One region of the Rhizobium sp. BK312 genome, then DNA from elsewhere that is predicted to be linked to it. Evidence: predicted binding sites of a transcription regulator. Region 1 holds the regulator's gene; each other region holds the start of a gene.
What was found. The regulator PhoB, encoded in region 1, activates phosphate uptake and scavenging genes when phosphate is short. The targets are predictions, from matches to a motif close to TGTCATNNANCTGTCAT.
Positions count from the first base shown of each region.

Region 2: FHT85_RS25160 (NAD-glutamate dehydrogenase) is a predicted target of PhoB. The motif match lies at 1,170-1,186, and genes of this name have one in related genera.
Region 3: phnC (phosphonate ABC transporter ATP-binding protein) is a predicted target of PhoB. The motif match lies at 2,671-2,687, and genes of this name have one in related genera.
Region 4: FHT85_RS05965 (alkaline phosphatase) is a predicted target of PhoB. The motif match lies at 1,341-1,357, and genes of this name have one in related genera.

Region 1 covers NZ_JACHZP010000005.1:431,042-435,124, forward strand. The annotation lists gene pstB (phosphate ABC transporter ATP-binding protein PstB) at 1-242, shown strand, start outside; gene phoU (phosphate signaling complex protein PhoU) at 294-1,007, shown strand; gene phoB (phosphate regulon transcriptional regulator PhoB) at 1,039-1,722, shown strand; gene FHT85_RS17015 (GcrA family cell cycle regulator) at 1,812-2,348, opposite strand; gene FHT85_RS17020 (aspartate aminotransferase family protein) at 2,773-3,972, shown strand; gene argF (ornithine carbamoyltransferase) at 4,046-4,083, shown strand, end outside.
Region 2 covers NZ_JACHZP010000010.1:82,054-86,136, forward strand. The annotation lists gene FHT85_RS25150 (YggS family pyridoxal phosphate-dependent enzyme) at 1-208, shown strand, start outside; gene pdxY (pyridoxal kinase PdxY) at 227-1,102, opposite strand; gene FHT85_RS25160 (NAD-glutamate dehydrogenase) at 1,397-4,083, shown strand, end outside.
Region 3 covers NZ_JACHZP010000005.1:64,110-68,192, forward strand. The annotation lists gene phnE (phosphonate ABC transporter, permease protein PhnE) at 1-606, opposite strand, end outside; gene phnD (phosphonate ABC transporter substrate-binding protein) at 673-1,584, opposite strand; gene phnC (phosphonate ABC transporter ATP-binding protein) at 1,680-2,534, opposite strand; gene FHT85_RS15150 (pyridoxamine 5'-phosphate oxidase family protein) at 2,759-3,313, opposite strand; gene FHT85_RS15155 (DapH/DapD/GlmU-related protein) at 3,405-4,022, opposite strand; gene phnL (phosphonate C-P lyase system protein PhnL) at 4,019-4,083, opposite strand, start outside.
Region 4 covers NZ_JACHZP010000002.1:264,459-268,541, forward strand. The annotation lists gene FHT85_RS05955 (cyclopropane-fatty-acyl-phospholipid synthase family protein) at 1-380, opposite strand, end outside; gene FHT85_RS05960 (Lrp/AsnC family transcriptional regulator) at 617-1,096, opposite strand; gene FHT85_RS05965 (alkaline phosphatase) at 1,397-3,151, shown strand; gene FHT85_RS05970 (hypothetical protein) at 3,225-3,689, shown strand; gene FHT85_RS05975 (ABC transporter ATP-binding protein) at 3,695-4,083, shown strand, end outside.

The DNA.
Region 1 (4,083 bases):
ACGAGCCATGCTCGGCGCTTGATCCGATCGCAACCGCCAAGGTCGAGGATCTCATCCACGAACTGCGGGAGAATTTCACCATCGTCATCGTGACGCATTCCATGCAGCAGGCAGCCCGCGTCTCGCAGCGTACCGCAATGTTCCATCTCGGCCACCTGGTCGAGGAGAACGACACCGATAAGATGTTCACCAATCCCGACGATTTCCGCACGCAGGATTACATCATGGGCCGTTTTGGTTGATGATATCAGGCGCGCGGCTCATTTCACACAGTTCACCTTGAGGATAGAAAAATGGTCTCCACTCACATTCTCTCTGCCTATGACGAAGACCTGAAGTTCCTGACGCGCCGCATTGCTGAAATGGGCGGCCTGGCAGAGCAGATGGTTAGCGACAGCGTACGCGCGCTGGTCAACAGCGACGCTGCCCTGGCCCAGAAGGTCATCTCCGACGACGTCGTTCTCGACCATGCCGAGCGCGAAGTCGGCGACAAGGCGATCGTTACCATCGCCCGCCGTCAGCCGATGGCGGCGGATCTGCGTGAAATCATGGGCTCGATCCGCATCGCATCCGATCTGGAGCGCGTCGGCGATCTCGGCAAGAACACCGCAAAGCGCGTCATCGCCGTCCAGGGCACCGGTGTCCCGCGCCGTCTCGCCCGCGGCATCGAGCATCTCTCCGAACTGGCGCTGAGCCAGCTCAAGGAAGTTCTGGATGTCTACGCGACCCGCTCGCCGGACAAGGCCGTGTCGATCCGCGAACGCGACGAGGAAATCGACGCCATGTACACCTCGCTCTTTCGCGAGATGCTGACCTACATGATGGAAGATCCGCGCAACATCACCACCTGCACGCATCTTCTTTTCTGCGCCAAGAACATTGAGCGCATCGGCGACCATGCCACCAACATCGCCGAGACGATCTATTACATGGCGACGGGCGCGCAGCCGGAAGGCGAGCGCCCGAAGGACGATACCGCCAATACCGTCGGCGCAGTGACCGAATAATCCGAAAGCGAAGAAAGGAGACCATAGGCGCATGGTTCCGAGAGTTGCTGTTGTAGAAGACGAGGAAGCGCTCAGCGTTCTGCTGCGCTACAATCTTGAGGCCGAAGGCTTCGAGGTCGACACGATCCTCAGAGGCGATGAGGCCGAGCTGCGTCTCCAGGAGCGCATCCCCGATCTCCTGATCCTCGACTGGATGCTCCCCGGCGTATCGGGCATCGAGCTCTGCCGCCGGCTGCGTATGCGGCCGGAGACGGAGCGCCTGCCGATCATCATGCTGACGGCCCGCGGCGAGGAAAGCGAGCGCGTGCGCGGGCTTTCGACCGGCGCGGACGATTATGTCGTCAAGCCGTTCTCGACGCCGGAGCTGATGGCTCGCGTCAAGGCGATGCTGCGGCGTGCCCGCCCGGAGGTTCTCTCCACGGTGCTGCGCTGCGGCGATATCGAGCTGGATCGCGAAACCCATCGCGTCCACCGCAAGAGCCGCGAAGTGCGGCTGGGGCCGACGGAATTCCGCCTGCTGGAGTTCCTGATGTCCTCGCCGGGCCGCGTCTTCTCGCGTTCGCAGCTGCTCGACGGCGTATGGGGTCACGATATCTACGTCGACGAACGCACGGTCGACGTCCATGTCGGCCGCCTGCGCAAGGCGCTCAATTTCTCCAATATGCAGGATGTCATTCGCACCGTTCGCGGCGCGGGCTATTCCATGGAGGCCTGAGCGGGGATACCCGATCAGGCATCAACATAGCGGCGGAAACAGAAAACGGGCCTCAAGGGCCCGTTTCTTTATCTCAGTCATCAAGCCTCTCAGCCACGCGGCTGGGCCGGCCTACGCCGTTCATGCACCGGCTGGTAGGCCAGGCGCTGATGGTAGGTGCAGTAAGGCGATGAATCTGGGCTCTCATTGCCGCAGAAATGGAAATCGTCCTTCAGCGGATCGCCGACCGGCCACTTGCAGGTGCGCTCCGTCAGTTCCGTCAGGCCGAGGCGGCGGGAGATCGGAACGACGACGTTCGATGCCGGGCGATATTGGATTTCGTTGACGGAATCGATCTCGATCTCTTCCTTCAGCATGGTTGCGCCCTGCTGGCGGGCAACCACCGTGCGGGTAGCAACGCGCGATCCGTAGGTCGCAGCGCGAGGTGCCGCTGCGCTGCGCTTCGGCGTGCGCGCTGCGGTTGTCGTGCCGCCCGCCTTCGCTCGGCCGGGGAGGTTCAGGCGATGTACCTTGCCGATAACGGCATTACGGCTCACGCCACCGAGCTGCGCAGCGATCTGGCTGGCGCTCAATCCTTCGGACCATAGCTTTTTCAGCTTCTCGACGCGTTCGTCTGTCCAATTCATGCCCTGTCTCCGCTGTCGCGTTTCCGATGGCAGAATCCCTCACCATTGCCTCGCATGGTATCGAGGCGCGAAACGCTCTAAAATTGTGGTGACTAGTTCCGCCGCATGCAGTCTAGCAATTGGTTTTTAACCTAGTGTGAGGCTGACTCCGTGACAAGAGTCGCGGGAATCTTGAGGAATCGATTTCGAGGTTTTCCCCAACTTGCTGTCCGGGCGTGGCATTTCTGCCATAGGCGCCGCCCGACGCATCTCTTTTGCCGGCAAGCCTTTTCTCGCACCTGCTAAAACGGCAGTTTTGTTGACATCGCGGTGCAAAACATCAATAGTGCCCGAGCCGCCGCAAGGCGGCATTTTTGATTTTTTCGGACCCGTTTCATCAAATGGAAGCGATCGGTCCTTAAAGTTGTGATCAGGAGATATGGCCATGGCCGAGACCACGCCGCTTTACGACACCTACTTGCGCGCTCCGCTGCGGTTCGAGCGAGGCGAGGGCGTCTGGCTGGTCACTGAGAATGGCGAACGCTACCTCGATTTCGCAGCCGGCGTCGCGGTCAATTCGCTCGGTCATGCTCATCCCCATCTTGTCGCCGAGCTGAAGGCGCAGGCCGACAAGGTCTGGCACCTGTCCAACCTCTATGAGGTGCCCGGCCAGGAGAAGCTGTCGAAGCGGCTGACGGAAGTGACCTTCGCCGACAAGGTGTTCTTCACCAATTCGGGCGCGGAGGCGCTGGAGTGCGCCATCAAGACTGCGCGGCGCTATCAATTCGCCAAGGGGCATCCCGAGAAGTTCCATATCATCACCTTCGAAGGCGCCTTCCACGGCCGCACCATCGCAACGATCGCCGCTGGTGGCCAGGAAAAATATATCGAAGGCTTCGGCCCGAAGGCACCGGGCTTCGACCAGGTGCAGTTCGGCGATCTTGACGCCGTGCGTGCCGCCATCACGGATGCGACGGCTGCGATCCTGATCGAGCCGGTGCAGGGCGAGGGCGGTATCCGCCCGGCAACCAACGAATTCCTGCGCGGGCTGCGGGAGATCTGCGATGAGCACGGCCTGCTTTTGATCCTCGACGAAGTACAGTGTGGCGTCGGCCGTACCGGCAAGCTCTTTGCCCATGAATGGTCCGGTATCAAGCCTGACATCATGGCGGTCGCCAAGGGTATCGGCGGCGGTTTCCCGCTCGGTGCGTGCCTTGCGACGGCGGAAGCCGCTTCCGGCATGAAGGCCGGCACGCATGGCTCGACCTATGGCGGCAATCCGCTTGCCATGGCAGTCGGCAATGCGGTTCTCGATATCGTGCTTGCCGAAGGCTTCCTGCAGCATGTGCGCGATGTCTCGCTGGTCTTCCGCCAGGGGCTCGCCTCGCTCAAGGATCGTTTTCCTGACATCATCGAGGACGTTCGCGGTGAAGGCCTGATGCTCGGCATCAAGGCGGCCATTCCGCAGGGAGAGCTGCTGCAGGCGATCCGTGCCGAGCATCTGCTCGGCGTTCCGGCCGGCGACAACGTCATCCGCCTGCTGCCGCCGCTGGTCGTCACTGCCGAGGAAGCACGCGAAGGTCTCGCCCGCCTGGAGCGCGCCGCCGAGCGTGCACGCGCTGCCCGCACCAAGAAGTCGGCTTGAATTCAACGCCCGTAGATGGGGCGTTCCTGCCCCACGCGGGCGTTATTGTTTTTTCTGGAGCACAGGTAAGGACATGGCTTCTCCGAAACACTTTCTCGATCTCTCTGCCGT
Region 2 (4,083 bases), on a different contig from region 1:
TAAGGAGCTCGGGCTTTCCATAGAGGGCCTGATGTGCATCCCGCCCGCCGACGAAAATCCGGGGCCGCATTTTGCCCTGCTTGCAAAGCTCGCCAAGCAGGCCGGCGTCGAAAAGCTCTCGATGGGCATGTCGAGCGATTATGAAATCGCAGTTGCCTTCGGCGCGACCAGTGTTCGCGTCGGCTCGGCGATCTTCGGCGCGCGATAGGCTAAAAAGCTCTGGCCGTTACTTTTTCCTGCGTTGTGCTGGATGGACAAGGTGGCGCAGCTGCACCATCGCCATCGGTGTCGACAGGCTTGCGGAATCTACGGCCAGCGTCAGCTCGTTGCTGCCGCGCTTGACGGCTCGTGCCAGCACCTCGAAGACGCTGGCCGTCGTCAGCTGCAATGCCCGCTCCTCATCCATCCCCGAAAGCAGGCGCGACAGGAAGACGGCAGACAGGAGATCGCCGAGCCCATTTGGTGCGCCTTCGACGCTGCGATGCTCGGCAAGCAGTGCGTTTCGGCCGCTGAGATAGAGGTTCCCGATACCACCGGCCATCATCGGAACGGCGGACGTCACCAGCATGCGCGACGGTCCAAGCGCGAGCGCCGCCTCCATGATGGCGTTGTTATCCTCGAGCGGCGCTCCCGCCAGCCAGGCAAGCTCATAGCGGTTCGGCGTTGCGAGTGACGCCAGCGGGATCAGGCAGTCGCGGATCGCTTCCGCTGTCGCCTGCGGCACATACAGCCCGCCGGCATCGCCGATGACGGGATCACAGGCATAGAGAATATCCGGGTTTTTCTCCCGCAGAGCCGTCACCAGCCGGGCGACGGCATACGCCTGGGCGGCGTTGCCGAAGTAGCCCGATAGCACCGCCTTGACCTCGGAAAGCCAGGGTGCGGCGATAAGATCGTCAATCGCATGGTCGAAATCGGCTTCGTTGAAGGTTAGCCGCGTCGAGCGGCCATGGCCAGGGTGCCATGGCAGAACGATGGTCGGCAGCGCCCAGACCGGATGGCCGAGTGTTTCCAGAGCAAAGACTGCAGCGCGATTGCCAACGGACCCTCGAACGACATGACTGGAAATGACGATAACGGCGCCGGCCGACACTTGCGACATGATTGTGCTTTCAGTTCAGGGCTTCAAACTGCAATGGCGCAAGTTGATGATCCCTTTCGCGGCACTCTGTCAACCGCCCTTCACGGAGTCATGAAAACCTCTGTTGACGAGTTGATTCCGCCAATTTCTCGCCGATTAAGCCTGTTTTTCGTCAACATCGCCGTTTTCGGCAAGTTTTTTCAAAAAAACCGACCAAAATCAGTCCGAAACGAACCAAATTCGCATTCTTTTTGCCAGTTTTTTCGCTAAACCTTCTGCTACTGTCGTCAAAGTTCGAAAATCGGGAGGAATTTCATGGCGCCCAAGACTAATCCGAAACGGGAAAAACAGATCGAGGCGGCACGCAAGATTGCGGCTGCGACAGGCGAGGCACATCTCGATCCCGAAATCCTGTTTGGCCGGGCTAGCAATGACGACATGGAGCTTTACAGCCCGGAGATGCTGGCACTTGCCGCGGCGCATGCGGCCAAGGAACTCGCAGCCTGGAGCGCCACGTCCCCCCGCGTCAGCATCGAGCAGGTCGGCGGTATCGAACCCGATGGCGTTGCCGTCTCGATCCTTTCGATCACCGACCACAATATGCCCTTCCTTTATGAATCGATCATGGGCGAAGTGACCAGCAGCTATCGCGATCTCTATATGGCGGTGCATCCGATCCTGGTCATCGAGAAGGGTAAGGAGCCGAGCCTTTATTCCGCCGATCGCCCGAGCGATCCAGCCCATCGGGTCAGCCATATCCAGCTTCATCTCTCGCCTCTGACGACAGCGCAGGCGACCGATCTGACCAAGCGGATCCAGACCGTGCTCGATCAGACGCATCTTGCCGTTTCCGACTGGAAGCCGATGCTGTCGCGCCTCGATACCGTGATATCGGAACTATCAACCTATGAGGCTGCCGGCCGCCGCAAGAATGACCGCGATGAGGCGCTTGCCTTCCTTGCCTGGCTACGCGACGGCAATTTCACCTTCCTCGGCATGCGCGAATATGTCTATTCCGGCAAGGGCGTCAACGCCAAGGTCGAGCGGGATCGCGGTACCGGCCTCGGCATTCTCTCCAATCCGGATGTTCGCGTTCTCCGGCAGGGCAAAGACGCCGTCACCACGACGCCGGAAATCCTCGCCTTCCTCGACGGCCCGGATTTCCTGATCGTCACCAAGGCCAACGTCAAGTCGATCGTCCACCGCCGTGCCTATATGGATTATGTCGGCGTCAAGCGTTTCGATGCTGATGGCAATGTTACGGGCGAACTGCGCATCGTCGGCCTCTTCACATCGACGGCCTATACGAGTGCTGCCACCGAAGTGCCGTTGCTGCGTTCGAAGCTGCAGAAGGTCAAGGATCACTTCGGCTTCGATCCGACAAGCCACTCGGGTCGCACGCTCGAAAACACGCTGGAATCCTATCCCCGCGACGATCTCTTCCAGATCGACACCTCATTGCTGGCAAATTTCGCCGAGCAGATCAACGACCTGACCGATCGGCCGCGCGTACGCGTTTTGCCGCGCATCGACCATTTCGACCGCTTCGTCTCCGTCATCGTCTATGTCCCGCGCGAAGAGTATGATTCCGTCGTTCGTGAAAAGATCGGCAATTATCTGAAGACCGTCTATGACGGCCGCGTCTCCGCCTATTATCCCGCCTTCCCGGAAGGCGGAGTGGCGCGCGTGCATTTCATTATCGGCCGCAGCGCCGGAAAGACGCCGCATGTTCCGCAAGCCAAGCTCGAAGAAGCGATACGCGCCATAACAGCCCGCTGGGACGAACGCTTTGCCATGCTGGCAGGTCCAAAGGCGCCGAACATTTCCGTTAGCCAGGCCTTCCAGGAAGCCTTCTCGCCGGAAGACGCCTTTGCCGATCTGCCTGATATTATTGCCACGGCCGGCACCGAGCCGATCCGCATCGCCTTCTATATCCGCAAGGATGAAGCGGGTGACATTCTCTCGCTGAAGATCTTCCATGGTGACGGCAACCTGGCGCTGTCGCGCCGCGTGCCGCTGCTCGAAAATCTCGGTTTCAACGTTATCAGCGAGCGCACCTTCGATATCTATGTCACGGCCAAAGACGGCTCGACCGGCCATGTCGTCCTCCACGACATGGAGCTCGAAACCCGCAGCGGCATGACGATCGATCTCGCTCGCCACGGCGCTGCCCTTGAAGAAGCCTTCCTCGCCGCCTTCGGCGGCACGATCGACAATGACGCTTTCAATCGGCTGATCGTCTCCGCCGATCTCTCCGCTCGCGAAACTAACGTGTTGCGCGCCTATTCTCGCTATCTGCGCCAGGCCGGTATTGCCTATTCGCAGGATTATATCGCCTCTACCCTGGATAAATATCCCGGGATCGCCGCCTCGCTCTTCCGCCTGTTTCACGACACGCTCGATCCGAAGCTCAGCGACAAGAGCCGCACGAAGAAGCTCCCGGAACTGCATGCTGCCATCGAAACCAAGCTTGCCGACGTACCGAGTCTCGATGACGACCGCATCCTGCGCCGTTACGTCAACGCCATCGACGCGACACTGCGCACCAATTACTTCCAGAAAAATGCGGACGGCACGCCTAAGGCCATGCTTGCCTTCAAGCTCGATCCGAAGCTGCTCGACGGCCTGCCCGAACCCCGGCCCTTCCGTGAAATCTTCGTCTACGGCGTCGAGGTGGAAGGTGTCCATCTGCGCTTCGGCAAGGTAGCGCGCGGCGGCCTGCGCTGGTCGGATCGCGCTGAAGACTATCGCACTGAAGTGCTGGGCCTCGTGAAGGCGCAGCAGGTCAAGAACGCCGTCATCGTGCCTGTTGGCGCCAAGGGCGGCTTCTATCCGAAAAAGCTCCCGGTCGGCGGCAGCCGCGACGAAATCTTCAATGCCGGCCGCGAGGCCTATAAGACCTATATCCGCACGCTGCTGTCGATTACCGACAATATCTCCGGCGCCGATATCATCCCGCCTGCCGACACCGTGCGGCTCGATGGCGACGACCCCTATTTCGT
Region 3 (4,083 bases), 370 kb from region 1:
ATGCAGGCCGACGGCGATGATGGCCGCGATCGGGCCGATCGACAGGATCGCCGAAAACAATCCGGCAATGACGATCTCGGGAAAAGCCCGCAGAAGTTCCATGATACGCTTGGTCACCAGACGAATCGGATTGGATGGCGACATGTTGCGGGCGGCGAAGAAGCTCAAAGGCACGGCGAAGACGACGCCGATGATGGTCGATACCAGCGCTACGTTGATCGTGATGATCATCAGCTCGAAATATTCAGGGATATAGAAATTGCCCCAGACATAGACGCGGCCGAGCGGGAAATTGAACTCCTCGCCGCCGGCGCCATTGGCTCCATTCGGGCTCGGCAGATCGAAGAGCGCGCGATAGACGTCCGACCAGTCCTTTGGAATGAGCCAGCTCAGGAAATCGAAGAGATGCGGCAGGCGATCAAAGAAATGTCCGGCGTTGTTTTCGTCGGCGAAGCGCACCGAGCTGACGAAGGCGGCGAGCAGGATCACGAGGCCGATGCCGGTGTAGAGGCGGCGCTTGGCCACCATCTTGTTCCAGGCGTCGCCGATCTCCTTGGCGCTCTGTGGCGCGCTCTGCATGTTCGGGTGCGTATCGGCGATCGTCATGAAGTCAAGCCTCTGTGAATAGCAAAAGGGCGGCCGTTGCCGGCCGCCCAATTATCGGAATGCGGATCAGCCGCCGATGGCAGCTTTGCGAACGTCGATGACGGCGTTGTAGAAGTCCGGGGTAACCTTGACGTAGCCCTTGAAGTCGCCGCCTTCGATGGCGTTGAAGCACTTGGCGTCGGCCGTCGGGAGCTTCATGAAGAAGTCCGTCAGCTTCGTCTGCCATTCGGTGCCGAGAGCGTTGCGAACGACGAGCGGGCCGTTCGGGATCAGCGGAGAACGCCATACTTCGACGAGCTTGTTCGGATCCACGGCGCCCTTGTCGACTTCCTTGCGGAAGGTGCCGGAGGTGAAGCCGTCCTTGAAATCGCCAACGCCCGAGGAATCGTCGACAGCGACGTCGACCTTGCCGTCATAGGCGGCGAGCAGGTTGTTTTCATGGCCGCCGTTGAACTGGGTCGAGCCGAAGAACTTGTCGTTCGGCACGCCGGTGGTCTTCGGAATCTGCGTGAGGGGAACGAGGTAGCCCGAGGTGGAGTCCGGATCGGCGTAGCCGAGCTTCTTGCCCTTGGCGTCTATGATCGTCTTGATGCCGGAAGACTTGAGGGCGAGGCCGATCGAGTAGTAGCCGGTGGAGCCGTCGGTCTGCTGCGTGGTCAGGATCGGGGTAACGGCCTTCGGGTCCTTGATGGCGACGGCTGCATAGCCGGAAGCGCCGAGTTCGGCGAAGTCGAGCGTGCCGCCGAGCAGGCCCTGGATAACGCCGTTATAGTCGGCAGCCGGGAACAGCGAAACCTTCTCGAAACCGAATTCCTTCTTCAGGTGGTCGGAAAGGCAGGCGTAATTGCGCAGGCGGTCGGCTTCGTTTTCGCCGCCGAGAATGCCGATGCGGAATTCCTTGAGGTCTGCTGCGTTGGCAGCAGCGCCGGCTGCGAGCGCAACCAGCGCCGTAGCGGCAAAAAGTGCTTTCTTCAACATGGGTTCGTCTCCTGATTAACCGGTGTCCCCGGATGTCTTCGATCTGATAGAAGAAATGCGCCCTTGACGCGGGCCTTCGATCCCGGCCGTCCCTCTCAGAGACCGGCCAGTGCCAGCGGTTGCGGGCCGGCAGATTCAGTCGCCGCGGCTTGCGCGGCCTGATCGGCGATATTGATGGATGTCGACGTCATGCTCTCGTCGATGCCGGCGCCGTCCTTATCGGTGCCGTAGATTTCTTTGACGGCGGCTGCCGTCAGATCGGTTGGCTTGCCGTCGAAGACGACCTTACCGGCTGCCATGCCGACGATGCGTTCGCAATAGTTGCGCGCCGTATCCAGCGTATGCAGGTTTGTGATGACGGTGATGCCTTCACGTTCGTTGATGTCGCGCAGCGCATCCATGACGATCTTGGCGTTGAGGGGATCGAGCGAGGCGATTGGCTCGTCGGCCAGCATCATCTTCGGCTGCTGCATAAGGGCGCGGGCGATGGCGACGCGCTGCTGCTGGCCGCCCGAAAGTGTGCCGGCCATCTGCAGGGCCGTCTGCTCGATGCCGAGACGCTCGAGTGCCGCGATGGCTTCAATGCGTTCCTCACGGGAAAAGACGGACAGCAGGCTCAGTACCGTCGAACGCTGGTTCAGCCGGCCGAGCATGACGTTGGTGAGCACGTCGAGGCGCGGAACGAGGTTGAACTGCTGGAAGATCATGGCGCAATCGCGCTGCCAGCTGCGCAACGCACGGCCGCTGAGCTTCGAAACCTCGGTGCCGGCGAAATGGATGGAACCGGAACTCGGATCGGCGAGGCGATTGATCATGCGCAGCAAAGTCGACTTGCCGGCGCCGGAACGGCCGATGACGCCGACCATCTGTCCCTGCGGTATGTCCAAAGTCACGGAATCGACAGCGAGCTTGTTTCCAAACCGGCGCGAGACATTCCTGAGTTCGAACATAGTGCTTCCCTTTCGCGGCTGCCGGGCTGCAAAAATTTCAGCGGTACCGGTGCTAAGAATGGGCGCATGCCCCTGCCTCGAAGGGAGTTTCGACGGGGTCGGCGCCAATCACAAGGCAACCGATTAGTCCCGCTTCATGAAGCTCCGATGTCAGTTTTATGTAACTGCTGTTACAATTCCCGTCGTTTTTGCAAGATTAGCCGGCTGAGGGCTTTCCGCTAAGTTTAGCCGTCAAACATGCCTGTCGGCAGGCCGTCCATGCTGAAGCTATTCTTCTCGCGCCGATATTCTTCAATGCCATCAGGACCCTTAGCTTTCGCCCATTGGTCGAGGCTCGGCCTCTCGCCTTCGTAGGAAAAGAGCGGCACGCCGAAACCGCAGGAAGTCTGTACGAGATCGAAGTCCAGTCGTACGATCTGCCGTGCGCCGAGCGGCTCTTCCCCCGCATAGTAATCATTCAGCAATTCCCGATATTCCTGTGTCGATCGGTGAATGATCCGCCCGCGGCCGTAGAGACGCAGGATCATCGGCGGCCCTTCGACGGCGCAGAACATGATCGTCAGCCGCCCGTCGGCCTTCATGTGGGCCGATGTCTCGTTGCCGCTGCCGGTGCGGTCGAGATAAATGGCAGTATTCGGGGAGATGATGCGCAGGCATAACGTTTCGCGCGGCGAAACATTGACCCGGGATTCCGATGTCGCGGACGCCGTGAAGAAGATATGCTGCCGCGCGATGAAATCGCGAAGCCGGTCGTCAACGCTGGAAAATTGCTTTGCCATTAAGAGGCCTCCTTAATTCGAGCTAGACAGATCGCCCGAGGCTGAAGCGGCCGCCGGTCTCCTGCAAGCCCGGCTTGGGCGGAAAGCGTCCTCAGGCGGCGTAGCGATCCAGAAATTCCTCCGCCGAAAGGGCGCGAAAATCCGCAAGCGCCGTGCGCAGGCGATCGTGATCCCAATCCCACCATGAGAGCTTGTCCATACGCGCGCCGACCTCGGGCGTGAAACGCTCGCGAATAAGCTTGGCCGGCACACCGCCGACGATGGTGTAGGGCGCGACGTCCTTGGAAACGACGGCACCGGCGCCGATGACGGCACCATTGCCGACCGTCACGCCGGGCAGCACGGTCGCGCCGTGGCCAATCCAGACATCGTGACCGATGACAACGCGGTTGTCGCGCCGCCAGGTGAAGAAATCCGTCTCCATATCGGCATCCGGCCAGTAGTCGGCGGCGCGGTAGGTGAAATGGTGCAGCGTGGCGCGCCATGTCGGGTGGTTGGTGGCGTTGATGCGCACGGCGGCGGCAATGTTGACGAACTTGCCGATCGTCGCGCACCAGACCGCGCCATCCTGCATGATGTAGGAATAGTCGCCGATCTCGACTTCATCGATGCGGCAGTGGTCGGAGACTTCGGTATAGCGGCCGAGCGTCGAGTTGTTGACGCTGGCCGAAGGGCTGATGAAGGGCGTCTCGCCCAGTTTGCGGCTCATGCGGCGGCCTTCCGCGGCGAGAACTGCGAAACGTCGAGAACGCGGCTGCCGACGGCCTCGC
Region 4 (4,083 bases), on a different contig from region 1:
AACCAGTAGGAGGAGATCGTCAGGTCGGGAAGATAGCCGATCGGTGCCGGCAGGTTTCGTTGCTCGAACTGGAAACGCCCAGGCAGTCCGGCAGCCGATATCAGTTCCCGGGCGAGAGAAAGCTGATGTTCGGATATGTCCAGACCGTGAAGCTGAAGCTCGGGATTGCCGGCGAGATAAGCAAAGGCAAGGCTGAAAGCGCCGGAGCCGCAGCCGAGGTCACATACTCTTCTATACTTGTGAACAGGTGCACGAAGGCTGGTGAGCGCTTGCAGGCATTTTAGTGAGTTCCGCATCCCGAATGCACGCATAAAGGCATCGGCGGCGCGGCTATAGTCGAATATCTCTATCTGACGCCTGCTTTCGACGGCATTGCGCAAGGCGATGGAATCGTTGCTGGGATGATACAGATGATTGCATCTGAGCAGGACTTCGGCAAATTCTTCGAAATGCCGCGTCTGTACATCCGTGGTCATGCAAGCCGATCCTCGCCAAGGAGATTGTCTTTGGTATGATTGGAAGGGCTGTATGCGGAGAAAGCAACCCCTCAAAACTTGCCCTTGACGCTCAACAGGGCACGGCCGCGTGGCGGTGACCGCCAAGTGCCTTCGCCATATCAGCCGTGTGGCAAATGAACCGGAAATCCCTCGAAGGTCTTGAGGGTATCGAGGACGATCGCCGTCTTCACGTGCTGAACCGATTCATGCGGAAGCAGCACGTCGTTGACGAAACGGGAGAGATCGGTAAGCCCGCGGGTGGCGACCTTCAGGTGATAGTCCATTTCGCCCGTCAACGCATAGGCTTCCAGCACCTCGGGCAGACCGTTGATGAGCTGCGAAAACCGGCGGGCATTATCGCGATTATGAGTGGCGAGCGTCACAGAAATGACCACGAGCATGTCCAGCCCCAGCCTCTGCCGGTCGAGATTGGCCTGGTAGCTGCGAATATAGCCCTCCGCCTCCAGTCGTGTGCGGCGGCGCGAGCATTGCGAAGGCGATAGCGCGATGCGTTCACCCAGCTCGTTGTTCGTCAGCCTGCCGTCTTTCTGAAGCTCCTCCAGCAGGCGTAGATCCAGTTTATCGAGCTGTTCTTCCATTGCGAAAAATCCTCAAAATCCTCACGAAACGTGCGTAATATTTTCCCCTTCGGTTAAGATAGCAAGTTTTCACTCACGGCGATCAATATAGCTTGCATGATAATGGATTGCGGATGACGACGAATTGACGGGACCGTTTGCATGTGTGCGCAGCATTTTAGATGCGGCACATACAATCAGGATTGCTTATCGGTTTCCGTTTTGGAATTAGTGGTTGCGGAAAGTTGACCCATTTTTACATGATTGTCATCTGGCTTTTATATGTGGGGAGCGGGAAGCAACCAAACGCAGGGGGTATAAATGCGTAAACTTCTTCTCGCCATGATGTCTGCGACCGTAATGTCCGGCGCAGCCCATGCAGCGACAGTCTATCCGTTGGACCGAGCAACGGTACTCGCCGGCTCTCCGTTCGATTTCAAGGTGGAATTCAGCCAGGTCGTGAAGCCGGAAGACGTGAAGGTCACGGTCAACGGCGAAAGCTACGACGCGGTTTTCGGTAAGGCGGCTGATTTCGTCGGCGAAGAAAAGGGTGCTGAGGACAAGGTTCTCGGATCTGCCCTGATCCTGCGTGGCGTCAAGCTCGCAAAGCCCGGCCAGTACAAGGTCGAGGTTTCGGCCGGCGACGAGAAGAAATCCGTCAACTGGGATGTTTATGGCACTTCGGCGACGCCGAAAGCCAAGAACATCATCTTCCTGCTCGGCGATGGTCTCTCGGTTGCGCATCGCACCGGCGCCCGCCTCATGTCCAAGGGCATGACCGAAGGCAAGGCCAATGGCCGCCTCGCCATGGACGACATCCCGCCGGTTGCCTTCATCGGCACGTCCTCGACCTCGGCGATTGCCACCGACAGTGCCAACACCATGTCGGCTTACATGACCGGCCACAAGTCGGCCGTGAACGCCCTCGGCGTCTATGCCGACCGCACGCCGGCAAGCCTCGATGATCCCAAGGTCGAAACCATCGGCGAGGCCCTGCGCCGCACCGGCAAGAAGTCGCTTGGCATCGTCACCACGGCCGAAGTCGAGGATGCGACGCCGGCAGCGCTCGTTTCCCATACCCGCAAGCGTGGCGACAAGGCCGATATCGTCGGCATGATGTATGACGTCAAGCCGGATGTCCTGCTCGGCGGCGGCTCGGCCTATTTCCTGGCGAAAAGCGTGCCCGGTTCCAAGCGCAAGGACGATAAGGATTATATCGCGCTCTTCAAGGATGCCGGCTATGCCGTTGCGACCGACAAGAACGAACTGGCGGCTGCCGCCGGCTCGAACCAGGACAGGCTGCTCGGCCTGTTCCATACCGGCAATCTCGACGTCACGCTCGACCGCGAATTCCTCAAGAAGGGCACTGTCGACAAGTTCCCGAACCAGCCAGGCCTCGTCGATATGACCAAGGTCGCGCTCGGCAAGCTTTCCAAGAATCCGGATGGCTTCTTCCTGATGGTCGAGGGTGCGTCCATCGACAAGATGAGCCATCCGCTCGATTGGGATCGCGCTCTGGTCGATACGATCGAGTTCGACAAGGCCGTTGCCGTCGCCCGCGAATTCCAAGCCAAGAACCCGGATACGCTTATTGTCGTCACCGGCGACCATACGCATGGCGTCTCGATCATCGGCACTGTCGACGATAACAAGCCGGGCACGGAAATGCGCGAGAAGGTCGGCACCTATGCGGCGGCCGGCTTCCCGAACTATGAGGACAAGGATGGCGACGGCTATCCGGACCGCGTCGACGTTTCGCGCCGCCTGTTCATCGCCGCCAACAACGGTCCTGACCACTACGAAACCTTCCGTCCGAAGCTCGATGGTCCTTTCGTTCCGGCGATCCAGAACGAGAAGAAGGAATATGTCGCCAATGAAGCCTACAAGGATGTGCCCGGTGCCGTCTTCGTGCAGGGCAACCTTCCGAAGGACGAGGACAGCGGTGTCCACGCCGTCGACGATGTCGTGCTCCAGGCGGCAGGTCCAGGTGCCGAAGGCTTCCGTGGTTACATGGAACAAAGCGATGTCTACCGCGTGCTGGCCGATACTTTCGCGCTCGGCACCGAAAAGATGTAAGTCCTGACAGGCCATGTGAATAGGACAGGCGGTGTCGAAACCGCCTGTTTTCTCCATTTTATGAGGGTACGCGATGTCGAAGCATCAGATCGCCACCATCAATCGCCGAGACTTTCTGGCCGCCGCTGCAGCCTTGCCTGTCATGGGCATCGCGGTACGTGCCAAGGCCTCCGAGAAACTAGGCTTCGGTGAGCTCTACAAGAGTTTCGGTCCGCTCGGGCTCGAATTTTCCGACAAGGTCAAGCAGTCGAGCGGCAAGGACGTCGCCATCAACGGCTTCATGGCGCCGCCCTTGAAGGCGGAGGCGGCCTTCTTCGTGCTCACGGAAATCCCGATGTCGCTTTGCCCCTTCTGCTCTTCCGATGCCGACTGGCCAGATAATATCGTGGTCGTCTATCTCTCGTCCAAGCAGACATTCGTGCAGTACAACGCGCCGATCATGGCGCGCGGCGTGCTGGAGTTCGGCTCGTGGACCGATCCCGAAACCGGCTTTATCAGCCAGCTGCGTCTCAGGGACGCCTCGTTCAGGACTGTTTGATCCTCATGCTCGCTCTCGATGTTTCCGGCCTGAAGATGCAGTTCCCCGGCCTTGCCGCACCGGTTCTCTCCATCGACCGCTTCCATCTGCCACCGGGCGGTCGGCTTGCGATCACGGGTGCGTCCGGCTCAGGCAAGAGTACCTTCGTCAATGCGATTACCGGGCTGGAAGACGTTAGGGATGGCAGCGTGTCCTGGAGCGGAACGGAAATCACGCGCCTCTCTGCAGGCCGGCGCGACGCCTTTCGCGCCCGCAATATCGGCCTTGTCATGCAGGATTTTCATCTGTTTCCCGGCCTGTCCGCCTTCGAGAACGTCGTGTTGCCGATCAAGCTGACACGGCGCCTTGCGGCCAGCGAACGGGAACGAGCGCTTTATCTGCTGGCGGTGACCGG